DNA from 3 places in the Bacillus sp. JJ1609 genome. Region 1 is predicted to be linked to each of the others. Evidence: riboswitches for the same ligand, from Rfam matches in the RefSeq annotation. Region 1 holds a riboswitch; each other region holds the start of a gene.
The links. A riboswitch is a leader RNA that binds a small molecule or an ion and turns the genes downstream of it on or off. The one in region 1 is predicted to bind thiamine pyrophosphate.
Positions count from the first base shown of each region.

Region 2: it holds a riboswitch for thiamine pyrophosphate, as region 1 does, so the genes downstream of both, V7654_RS19070 (ABC transporter substrate-binding protein) here and thiT (energy-coupled thiamine transporter ThiT) in region 1, are expected to answer to the same signal.
Region 3: it holds a riboswitch for thiamine pyrophosphate, as region 1 does, so the genes downstream of both, V7654_RS19850 (3-oxoacyl-ACP reductase) here and thiT (energy-coupled thiamine transporter ThiT) in region 1, are expected to answer to the same signal.

Region 1 covers NZ_JBALSS010000008.1:202,696-206,926, reverse strand. Annotated here, with positions in the region: gene V7654_RS09765 (dicarboxylate/amino acid:cation symporter) at 1-377, shown strand, start outside; gene V7654_RS09760 (histidine kinase N-terminal domain-containing protein) at 512-1,642, opposite strand; TPP riboswitch at 2,198-2,304, shown strand; gene thiT (energy-coupled thiamine transporter ThiT) at 2,412-3,011, shown strand; gene V7654_RS09750 (FeoA family protein) at 3,327-3,551, shown strand; gene feoB (ferrous iron transport protein B) at 3,551-4,231, shown strand, end outside.
Region 2 covers NZ_JBALSS010000027.1:5,751-9,981, forward strand. Annotated here, with positions in the region: gene V7654_RS19045 (TRAP transporter permease) at 1-20, shown strand, start outside; gene V7654_RS19050 (hypothetical protein) at 95-316, opposite strand; gene V7654_RS19055 (NUDIX hydrolase) at 448-1,065, shown strand; gene V7654_RS19060 (DinB family protein) at 1,079-1,564, shown strand; tRNA gene V7654_RS19065 (tRNA-Val) at 1,723-1,795, shown strand; TPP riboswitch at 2,036-2,144, shown strand; gene V7654_RS19070 (ABC transporter substrate-binding protein) at 2,264-3,256, shown strand; gene V7654_RS19075 (thiamine-binding protein) at 3,271-3,561, shown strand; gene V7654_RS19080 (ABC transporter permease) at 3,561-4,231, shown strand, end outside.
Region 3 covers NZ_JBALSS010000028.1:55,147-59,377, forward strand. Annotated here, with positions in the region: gene thiE (thiamine phosphate synthase) at 1-78, opposite strand, end outside; gene thiD (bifunctional hydroxymethylpyrimidine kinase/phosphomethylpyrimidine kinase) at 75-893, opposite strand; gene thiM (hydroxyethylthiazole kinase) at 886-1,710, opposite strand; gene V7654_RS19850 (3-oxoacyl-ACP reductase) at 1,813-2,574, opposite strand; TPP riboswitch at 2,694-2,802, opposite strand; gene pepT (peptidase T) at 2,962-4,194, shown strand.

The DNA of each region.
Region 1 (4,231 bases):
TGGATGGCACGGCAATCATGCAGGGGGTTGCAACAATCTTTATTGCTCAGGTGTATGGAGTAGACCTAACACTTGCTGAACTTGGAACAGTTGTAATAACAGCGGTCCTTGCAAGCATTGGTACTGCGGGTGTCCCAGGAGTAGGGTTGATCATGCTTGCAATGGTTCTGCAGTCTGTCGGATTGCCTGTTGAGGGTATTGGGTTGATTCTCGGTATTGACCGTCTGCTTGATATGGCGCGTACAGCTGTCAACATTACAGGTGACGCAGCATGTGCAGTCATTGTGGCTGAATCAGAAAAGAAGCATGCAGTAAAGAGTGAAAAACTTAGAGTGAAAAGGATGAATGAAAAACGTTCATTAGAATATACAGAATAATACGATGACCTAAAAAGCCCGTTCCTTTTTTATAAAGGACGGGCTTTTATTGAGGTTGTGATCAAGGTTATTTTTGTTTGGAACCTCTTTAGCAGAAGTCACACTTCACTTTCATTTATGCTTTTATAAGATTATTAGCTTTCATTACCGGTGAGTGGCAGCAAAATAATAAATGATGTTTTTTCAGGTTCTGATGAACATGCAAGAATCCCTTTATGCTTTTCAATAATTTCCCTGCAGACGAAAAGACCCAAGCCGGTTCCAAGGGTTTTTGTTGTTACAAAAGGTTCGAATATCGTCTTCAGTAAATTGTCAGGAATTACAGGCCCGTTATTGGCAATCTCTAATTTTATATGAGTGTCATTCACAAAAAATCCCTTGATTTCAATCTTTGGATCCTCACGGTATTGGCTTAAAACATCAATGGCGTTAAAGATAATGTTGATGAGTACCTGTCTGATTTCATCCGCATAACCGAATAATTCCATGTCATCTGCGACATTCTTTACAATCCTGACATTTGTATCTAAGATGCTTGGATAAAGGAAATTTAATACTTCATCGATCATCTTGTTCAAGGAGAATAGATTTTTCTCTTTACCAATCAGTTCTTTTTTCGATAAAAGTAGAAATTGGGAAATGCGGAAATTCAATTGTTCTAATTCACTGGAGATAATATCCAGATACTTCATTTCGGGATGGTCTGATTTTAAAAGCTGGATAAATCCCTGAATCGAAGTTAATGGGTTTCGGAATTCATGAATAAAACTCGAGGTCATTTGTCCAAGCAAGGTCAATCTGTCCTTATGTGTTGAATCAATGAATTCGTTTTTTTCCTCGATGATTTTATTTTTTTGTTCATTATAATAGGATACTGCGTAATAAAGAAAAGTATCAAAACAGTAGTTGATTCTATTAATAGTGCCTTGAAGTTCCTCCCATTCCACATTCAGTTTGTGCAAATGCTTGTAAATGACAGAACGCCCGGAGTTCACGTTATATACAAAATCTCCAATATTGATATCAGAGCGTACTCGTTCCTCTCCTACGGTAAAGGCTATTTTTTGAAGATGTTCATCAAGCTCTTCATTCGTTTTTGTAAAGACCGCGATGATAATTGCGTACATATCTTCGGCATTCTTATTTATTTTTTGTTTATATGGATCGTCTTCAGATACGATTAAATTTTCATTCCATTCGGCAATCAGATTTTCTTTTTCACTAGTCAGGAAGCTAAGCAATCGGTTTTGTGTTATTGGCAGCATTTTTTTAAGTCCCCCAGTTTAACTTTTCCGTTTCTAAAACATTCGTTGAAAAATCGTAAATCCCTTTGTCGAATAATAAGAAGATGCGGAGAAACGCGTCGAACAGGCAAAAATGTGACAAAAGACCGAGTTTTTTATCATATGAAAGGAATTTTTGTCTATATAGATATTCGACATTACCGCGCTAATTTACCTGGTTTAACTGAATTTTACTAAGGCTCTGTTGTAGTTCAATGTTAATTATAAGCACCTGTTGATTGGAGCGGAGGGCACTCGACTCCTGCGGGATCAGCGGCCAAGGTGAGACCTAGGTTGAAATGATCCGTCAGAAGGACCATTTAACCCCGCAGGAGCAAAGCGACGAGGAGGCTCACCTGACGCCCCTAGAAGAATTTGTCCTTGAAAAAGCTGGCTCTTGAGCTTTTTCATACTTCTTCCGCGGAAAGCGAGTGCCAGGAGCGGAAATCAACAGACAAGTTTAACAGAGCCTTTAATAAAAAGATTTTACTTGTTATTAACAATGAGAAATAGTATATTCATAGGTGAGAAATTAAATATGACCACAAGGGGAGCTGCAAATTGCAGCTGAGAGTGAGCGCCCGAGTTCTTACCCTTTGAACCTGTTAGTTAATGCTAGCGTAGGAATGTGGATGCGATAGGAAAGCAATCATGGGAATCCTATATCGATCCCCTGATTGCTTTTTTTGTTTCTGAAGCAGAAAAGGCGTGTTGGAAACGGACCTCATTCTGAAAAGAAGGAGGAACAATGATGAAACAAAAACAAACTTTATTTTTAGTGGAAGTTGCAGTATTTTCCGCTCTGGCTTATTTGCTGGATTTATTTTCAGGATTTTTATTTTCAAGGATTTGGCCACAAGGCGGATCGGTATCAATTGCGATGGTACCTGTTTTCCTAATGGCATTCCGCTGGGGAGTTAAGGGTGGAGTTCTTACAGGCTTTTTATTTGGACTTTTACAATTTATTCTTGGAATGTCACAAATTTATCATCCGGTACAGGGAATACTTGATTATCTCGTTGCCTTTGCTTTGTTGGGATTGGCAGGAATATTCGCATCCCAAGTAAAAGCCAGCATGCAAGAGGGGAACAAGAAAAAATGGATGGCTCTTGTCATAGCAGGTACCTTTATTGGCAGTGCGCTTCGTTTTATTTCACATTTTCTTTCCGGATGGATTTTCTTCGGAAGCTATGCACCTGAAGGACAGTCAGCATGGCTATATTCCTTTATTTATAATGGCACTTATATGCTCCCAAGCATGATTTTAAGTGCGATTGTCGTCATTCTTGTTATTAGCGCAGCACCGTCAAGAATGGTTCAATTTGCAAATGTAAGTAAAAAAACAATGTAAAAAGTGAGGAGAGCTGAAAAGCTCTTCTTTTTGTATTTATTTATATACCAATTAGGGTATATAATCATTTTGGGACGAAATTTAACAGCTTTAAAAAATATTGTCAATCATGTGGAGATTTTATTAAAAACATCAATTAAATTTCTATTTGTGATTTATGTCACAGTTGTAATTCTTTCATATTGATTAAATAAAGATAATCATTCTCAATTAAATGTTATTTATTATTCCACTGGAACAAAATTAAATAATAAAGAGAATCATTCTCAATTATATTATTATTAAACTTTCAATCTACAAAAAAAGGTGATGGCGATGCTGGGAAAACTTAAGGCTGGAGAAAAGGGCCGGATCTTGAATATTGCTGGTGCTGACAAATTTGTCAGGAGAAGATTACTGGATTTAGGAATTGCGGAGGGTGCTGAAGTATGCGTGAAGTGCATCCTTCCCTTTGGCGGTCCAGTGATGGTCGAGTCCTGCGGCCAATGCATCGGAATCCGCAGGAAAGAAGCACATAGAATCGAAGTGGAGCGAGTATGATGAACATTGCGCTCATTGGGAATCCCAATACAGGCAAAACTTCACTATTTAATAATTTAACAGGTTCATATGAATATGTTGGCAATTGGAGCGGTGTAACCGTTGAGAAAAAAATAGGTATATTTAAAAATAGCAAAGATCAGCTGATTGATCTTCCAGGTGTCTACACACTTAATCCACTCTCGAAGGATGAAGGAGTCGTCACGAATTTTTTTCTGAACGAGCCGATTCAAAAATTGCTTAATATCCTTGATGCTTCTCAGTTAAGACGAAATCTCCACCTAACCCTCCAGCTTATGGAATATGGCGCTCCTGTCATTATTGGGTTGAATATGCTGGATGTCGCTAAAAACCGCGGCATAAAAATTGATATTGATAAACTTTCTGAAGCACTGGGTGTGACAGTAGCTCCAGTAGTGGCAAGGACTGGCAAAGGCTGCGATGAGCTCGCTGAAATGGTGACAGGTAAATTTGTCCGAAGCGGAAAGGCAAACCTCGTATACTATGGAAAAGCCATCGAGGATGGAATCCTTAAGATGGGTACCATGTTGGACGGACGGACAAATCTTCCCGTACGCTGGCTGGCACTTCAGCTGTTCGAAGGTAACCCGTATGTGAAAAGTTATCTGGAAAATGATCTGGCTTTGGAAGGGTTAGATACCCTTATCGAATCTGTTGCA
Region 2 (4,231 bases), on a different contig from region 1:
CAAAGACCGCAAGTTATTGATATTGTGAAGAACACTCACCAAAAGCATAGCAAGTTAAAAATCGTAAGGAGTCCTCGCATTGGGGGCTTCTTTTTTAGCTTGTTTTTCTGAACCTTTGTTTTTCCGGCATTACAGAAAGAACATTTTCAAACTTGAAAAGGCGGTTATCATTGCGAAGGAAACAAAACGCTTTGAAATAGCTTCCATGCAGTTCTTTCACAATGATTTTACGATGCGTAATTTCGTTGTTCGCCGCCAGGTATATCATTTCAACTGGCTGATTGTCACTAAGTGACTTTGTAAGCAGACGATTCATGTTTTCACCCCTTAGTATTTATATTTACATTATACCCGAACATTCGTTCTTTATTCAATAAAATAGGAACTAATGTTCGTTTTATTTTCAGGGAAAAATGGTATAATTTTTATAAAATGGAGGTATGGATTATGGAAACTGAATTGCTGAGAATATTTGATGAGCAAGGTAAGGAAATAGGCACTGCACCAAGGTCTATAGTACATATAGAAGGACATTGGCATGAGACCTTTCACTGCTGGTTTACTGAGAGGATAGCTGGAGAGGACATTATTTATTTCCAAATCCGTAGTTCTGTTAAAAAGGATTATCCAAATCTATTGGATATCACTGCTGCTGGCCATCTTTTAGCAAATGAAGATGCTTTTGATGGTTTAAGAGAGGTTAAGGAAGAGCTGGGAATAGACATTGAAATGGAAGAATTATTTTCCGTGGGTACAATCAAGGCTTCACTCGTTAGTTCAAATTTTATCGATAAAGAAATGTGCCATGTGTATGTGTATAACAAACATGTCCCTTACGAGAAATACAGCCTGCAAAAAGAGGAAGTCTCAGGAATAATAAGGACCAGTCTGGATCTTTTTGAAAAGCTCTGGTTTGGAGAAGTGATGGAATTGGAGGCAGAGGGTTTTACACTAAACCGCGATGGACAAAAGCAGCCTCTGGTATTGAAGGTAGTAAAAGATCAATTTGTCCCGCATGAGGATGAATATATTAATAGTGTAATCAAAGCAATAAGGGAGATTTAGAGGGGGATGCTGAATGAAAATGATGTTTCACTACAATTGGGCAGTCCGGGATGATTGGTATAAGTGGTGTGAAGGAGTTAATGAGGAAGAGCTGCACGCTTCCCGGACAGGAGGAGTGGGAGGTATATTACAGACCCTTTTTCATATTATTGACGTGGAATGGAGCTGGATTCGCTTGCTTCAGGGAAAAGATGATTTCCAGGAGAACTTTGAGCTTTATAATACCTTGGATAAGGTGAAGGGATTGGATGCCAAATTTAAAGCCGAGGTAAAAGAGTTCGTTCTTGCCTGGAATGATGAGATGGAAAACCGAATCTTACAGCTTCCACAGTCAGATGGCAGCAGCGTTACCTTCACCTGGGGTGAGATTATGAGACATACTCTTGCACATGAAATACACCACATCGGGCAAATTTCAGTATGGGCAAGGGAGATTGGGAAGCAGCCAGTGACAGCGAACTTCATCGGGCGCGGCCTTTTTAAGAATGAAAAAGTTTAGTTCGGTTTTTTATCGACTAAAATCAGCTGGAACCGTCATCGAGCTTTATGAGAAACGATAATCGTACTATATGTCTGATTTGGAAAATTATATTGACATTAGAATCATAACATTATATATTAATAAATGTCCTCGCTAATAAGGACAAACAGAATAACGATTCCTTAGCTCAGCTGGGAGAGCGCTACCTTGACAGGGTAGAGGTCGCTGGTTCGAACCCAGTAGGAATCATACTTTTATGAGAAGCGTGAATTCCTCGAAATGGGATTCACGCTTTTTTTTACATAGGAATTTTCATCTATTCTGAAATGTGGGAAGCAGATAATTGGCTATTCAATCCCTTCAAATTTTGGGTTGATTTTTAAAATACTATCTTGGTTGAGGAATTCTTGTGGAATTCTAAATAAGCTATTTTTATTTTCCTAGACGAATCAAAAAACTTTATATATAGTAGAATTGACAATTGGAGAATTGGAAATGTAGGGGAGCCGGTGGTGCCGGCTGAGAAAGTGTCCAAAGATGCTGACCCTTTTAACCTGATCTGGTTAGTACCAGCGTAGGGAACATCTTCTGATAGACGTTTTTTCGTTTATTATGGATTTTTTCATGCGCTTGGGATTCCCCGAGCGCATTTTTCTGTTTCATTAAAGCCTTCTTTTCCAACTTCATTGTCAAGTAAAAACGGGAAGAGGGAGAATCGTGAAGAAGCTATTAATTTTGTTTTCTGGGTTTTTATTAATCTGGAGTCTTGCCGGCTGTTCATCGAGTGAACCGACAGCCAAGGAAAAGGGCTCACTGAAAAAGGTATCCATTGTGCTTGACTGGACTCCAAATACGAATCATACAGGAATCTACGTAGCAAAGGAAAAAGGATACTTCAAAAAGCATGGATTGGATGTAGATATTCTTTTACCTGGTGAAGCGGGAGCTGACCAGCTGGTTGCATCAGGGAAGGCTGAGTTTGGTGTAAGTTATCAGGAGGGGATTACCCAGGCAAGGATACAGGGAATTCCTCTAGTATCGCTGGCAGCTGTTATTCAGCATAACACTTCAGGCTTTGCTTCTCCGAAAGCCAAAAACATAGTTTCACCAAAGGACTTTGCTGGCAAAACGTATGGAGGCTGGGGTTCACCCATTGAAAAAGAAGTGATCAACTCGATAATGAAACAGGAAAATGCTGATATAGAAAAAGTGAAAATTGTTAATATGGGCGATTCAGACTTTTTCACAGCGGTAAAAAGGGATATTGATTTTGCCTGGATTTATTATGGGTGGACAGGTGTAGAAGCAGAGCTAAGAAATGAACCAATCAATATGGTGTATTTAACAGATTACTCGAAGAAGCTTGATTATTATACACCGGTCATCAGCACAAATGAAAAGATGATTGAGAATGACCCGAAAACCATTAAGGCATTCATGGCAGCGCTCACTGAAGGATATCAATTCGCGATTGATCATCCATCTGAAAGTGCTGATATCCTGATCAAGGCCGTACCTGATCTGGACGAAGATCTGGTTAAGAAAAGCCAGGAATGGCTATCTCCAAAGTATCAAGATGATGCTGATCACTGGGGTGAACAAAAGCTGGAGGTTTGGAAGAATTACAGTGAATGGATGTTTGAAAATGGTCTTCTGGAAAAGGAATTGGATGCTGAAAAAGCCTATACAAATGAGTTTTTACCAGAATAGGGAGGAAATGAACAATGGCGAATGCACTTGTAAGTGTACAAATTATCCCAAAGGCTTCTTCAACAGAGGAAGTTATTCGTTTAGTAGATGAGGCAATTAGTATTATTGATCAACCTGGAGTGATATATGAAGTCCATCCTCTGGAAACGACAATGGAAGGTGAGCTTGAAACACTGTTGTCGGTGATTGCGGAGATGAATAAAAAAATGGTGGGATTAGGCTCACCTAATGTGATCTCACAGGTGAAAATCCTGTATCAGCCAACTGGAATTACAATGAATACACTGACGGAGAAGTACCGCTAATGAAATCAATCTGGAATAAGGGTTGGAGACCATTTTTGGTTCTCCTCCTTTTCTTCTTGTTTTGGGAAGGGATTACCCGATTTAACAGCATCCCTGAATGGCTATTACCCGCCCCCTCGGTCATAGTTGAAGAAGCCATGGCGAGTTATTCATTATTTTTACCCGATATCGCGGCAACATTGCAATTGTCAATCGCCGGGCTTTTGCTCGGGTCAGTGATTGGTTTCCTGATTGCGGTAATGCTGCACTTAGTTCCTTCGTTGCGGAACGCAATTTACCCCTTATTAATATTATCGCAGAATGTACCAATAATCGTATTGGCTCCATTATTAGTGATTTGGTTTGGATTTGGTTTTATGCCGAAATTGATTATCATTATTTTAGTTTGTTTTTTCCCAGTTACGGTTGCTTCGTTAGATGGGTTTAAGAATGTCCCTGCAGATCTTAAGCATTATATGAGAATGTCAGGTGCTTCTGCATTTCAAACCTTCACGAAGGTAGAGCTTCCAAATGCACTTCCGCCACTTTTTTCAGGTTTGAAAATCGCGGCTACTTACAGTGTAATGGGAGCCGTTATTTCTGAATGGCTCGGAGCGGAAAAAGGAATTGGTGTATTCATGACCTTATCGTCATCTGCGTTTCGAACAGATCGTGTGTTTATTGCGATTTT
Region 3 (4,231 bases), on a different contig from region 1:
CTTCAGGCAGTTCGTACTGCCTGCTATAAAATAAACCTTAAGCAAGCTTTCCATATGTTCCGGACTTATCCTTGTCATGGCGTCAGCCTGCTTTCTACTTTATTTTTAAGATTAAAGGCCCAATGGTTCGTTGGCCCATGCCCATTGCCGATATTTAACGGCTCCGCGATCGCGGCCTGAATGAATTCCTTCGCCACAGATACCGCTTCATACACAGCAGCTCCCTTCGCAAGCTGGGCGGCAATCGCTGCTGAAAACGTGCAGCCGGTTCCGTGAGTGTTTCTTGTATTCATTCTTGGTCTCGAAAATATTTCAAATTCTGTGCCGTCAAAAAGCAAGTCAACAGATTCTTTCGGATTATCATCATGACCGCCTTTAATGACCACATATTTTGCTCCGTTTGCATGAATCCTTCTGGCAGCTTCCTTTTTGTCATCGATGATTTTAATCGACATACCTGTCAGGACTTCTGCCTCCGGAATATTAGGGGTAACCACTAAGCAAACAGGCAGCAGATACTTTTTCATTGCCGATACAGCTTCCTGCTGAAGAAGAGGTGCTCCGCCCTTCGCAATCATCACTGGATCGACAACGACCTTATCCCAGCGGAATTGCTTTATTTTTCCAGAGACAGCTTCAATAATTTCGGCATTGAAAAGCATCCCAGTTTTCAATGCATCAACGCCAATGTCTTCCCCTACTGATTGAATCTGTTTTGCGACAGCTTCTGGCTCCATCGGGTAAACGCCCTGGACGCCAAGAGTGTTCTGGGCTGTTACTGCTGTCAGCGCAGACATGCCAAATACCTTCAGTTCCTGAAATGTTTTCAGATCAGCCTGTATGCCTGCCCCGCCGCCGCTATCAGATCCTGCGATTGTCAGAGCTTTAAACATTTTCTTTTGTCCCCCTTTTGGTAAAAGAACTATAGTTTAGGATGTCATCTTCGTTTACTTTGTACAGTTGATCTAGAAACTCTACTTGGAAGCTGCCAGTTCCCTTTTCTGCAGATTTTTCTGCTGCTCTTTCTGCTGCTACCCCATAGATGACAATTGCTGCAGCTGCTGCAGTGAGCGGGTTTTTTTCGACTGCCGCAATCGCGCCAATGACTGAAGTTAGCAGGCAGCCAGTACCGGTTACCTTTGTAAGGATCGGATGTCCGTTATGGACAATGAATGTCAGCTTTCCGTCGGTGATGATGTCATCTTTTCCAGTTAGCGCAACGACTGTATTCAATTTTTTCGCGGCAGAAACAGCAAGCTCGATGACATCCCCAACTGCCTCGCCAGCGTCCACGCCGTGAATATCCCATTTTTCACCGGCCACATTTGCGATCTCGGCTGCATTTCCTCTGATAATCGAAATCTCCAATTCTTCCATAAGCTTCAAAGCAGTTTCAGTACGATAAGCCGTGGCCCCTGCGCCGACCGGATCAAGAATGACAGGCACTCCATGCTCATTTGCTGCTTTTCCGGCAATCAGCATCGACTCAACCACTGTCGAATTCAAGGTTCCGATATTTAGCACAAGACTCCCTGCCATTGCGGCCATTTCGGCAACTTCTTCAGCAGCATAAGCCATGACTGGCGATGCCCCCAGCGCAAGCAAGCCATTGGCGGTGAAATTGGTGACAACGACATTCGTGATGTTATGAATCAGCGGTTTTTGGGTGCGTACCTTTTTTAGCAAACTAACGACCTCTGATTTTTCCATGACAATTCCTCCTTTTGATTACTGCGAACTAACCTCTAAGTGCAACGTAATTTAAAACTAGGGACTTCCTTTTAACTTCTTGTTCTTCTATTTCCAATTCTCTTAGTCCATGACAAGTCCGCCATCAACTACAAGGTTTTGCCCCGTAACCGCTCGCCCCCATGGAGATGCAAAAAATACAACTGCATTTGCAGCTTCAGCTGGGTCCGTTACTTTTCTAAGGGGGGTCGATGACTGGATCAACTGGAAAACCTCCTCAGAAGTAGCGGAGCTTGCGTCTGTTGTTTTTAGCAAACCGCCCGAAACCATATTGACGGTGATGCCATATTTGCCAAGATCATTCGCCATATTTCTGGTAAAACCAAGTAAGGCCGCTTTGCTCGTCGTATAGTCATGATAGGCGACAACAGGGTTCTGGAATAGGTTTGTGCCAATGTTTATGATTCTCCCAAACTGGCATGTTTTCATATCAGGAAGTCCGGACTGGATGGTATTCAACGCTCCTCTGATGGCACCTTCAAGCTGAGCATGGTAATCCTCCCAGCCGACGGAAAAGGCATCCTTATTCGTAACAGGGTCGAACTTGAAGCTGACTAGAGCGTTATTTACCACGGTGGTAATCGGTGTTCCAAAGTGCTCCTTTGCCTGCAAGAACATGTTTTGAACCTGTTCGGAATCCCTCACATCCGCCTGGACAGCTAGTGCGGCATCCCCAATTTGTTCGGCTAGCTGCCTTGCTTTTTCCTCGCTTTGAAAATAGTTGATTACGACTCTCGCGCCTTCTCTTGCAAAAGCCTTAACCGTTTCTGCACCCAATCCTCTGCTGCCGCCAGTTACTAGAACTACTTGATTTTTTAATTCCATTTTTTTAACCTCCTTAAAATAAGGCTTTGTTAAATTAGACTGTTGATATTTAACACAGCCAAAACATAAAAAAGCCAGATCCATAATAGGACCTGGCTTAAAAGCAATGTAAGGGAAAAAAACATCTCTCACTACTTTCCTACGCTGGTATTACCCAGATCAGGTCCAAAGGGTCAAAAAACTAATGTTTTCCTCTCAGCCCAACACAGGGCTCCCCTAGTAGTACAACGAATATTTAATTAATTTCATAGTAGCCTTAACATTTATATATGTAAAGGGATTTGATTTTATTATTTTTAAGAACAATTTTTATAACCCAATACAAATTGTGTTCAATCAGATATATGATAATATGAAAATATACTCAAGAATGGGAGATGAAGGGAATTGAAAAACGAGATTATTGAAAGATTTACTTCTTATGTAAAAGTAGATACGCAATCAAATGAAAACAGTGAAAGCTGCCCTTCGACTGAAGGCCAGTTAACGCTTGCCAATATGCTTGTGGAAGAATTGAAAACGATCGGCATGGAGGACGTCACGATTGACGAGAACGGTTATGTGATGGCCACGCTTCCTGCCACTACAGATAAAGATGTACCGACGATCGGCTTTCTTGCTCACGTTGATACAGCGACTGATTTTACTGGAAAGAACGTCAATCCACAGGTCATCGAAAATTTTAACGGCGATGCAATTGTCCTGAATAAAGAGCAGGATATAGTTCTATCACCTGAGGATTTCCCAGAGCTTCCGCAATATAAAGGGCACACATTGATCACTACGGATGGCACTACCCTTCTTGGAGCCGACAATAAAGCTGGCATTGCTGAAATCATGACTGCGATGGCTTATTTGATTAAGCATCCAGAAATTAAGCATGGCAAGATCAGGGTTGCTTTTACACCTGATGAAGAAATCGGCAGAGGACCTCATAAATTTGATGTAGCAGCGTTTAATGCTAAATTCGCTTATACGATCGATGGCGGCCCGCTTGGCGAACTGGAGTATGAAAGTTTTAATGCAGCAGGTGCGAAGCTAACGTTTAAAGGGAAGAATGTACACCCGGGTACAGCAAAAGGAAAAATGGTCAACTCCGCGAAACTCGCGATGGAATTCCACAGCATGCTGCCGGCAGAAGAAGCTCCAGAACATACGGAAGGATATGAAGGCTTCTTCCATTTAAGCTCCATTACTGGCGATGTTGAAGAAACGAAACTGCAATATATCATCCGCGACTTCCACAGTGACAGCTTTCAGGCTCGAAAGAATTTGTTCGAGAATATCGCTAGCGAACTGAAGGATAAGTACGGTGAAGGCCGCGTCCACCTGGAATTGAATGATCAGTACTATAATATGAAGGATAAAATCGAGCCAGTTAAGGAAATCGTCGACATTGCATACGAAGCGATGGAAAACCTCGGCATCAAGCCGATCGTGAAGCCAATCCGCGGCGGTACAGACGGCTCCCAGCTAAGTTATATGGGGCTGCCTACACCAAACATCTTCACAGGAGGCGAAAACTTCCACGGCCGATTCGAATACATCTCAGTCGACAACATGCTGAAATCCGTAGAAACAATCGTCGAAATAGCCAAACTATTCGAAGCCAAAGCATAACACTTTAACACACCACCGCGCCGGGGGTCAGACCCCC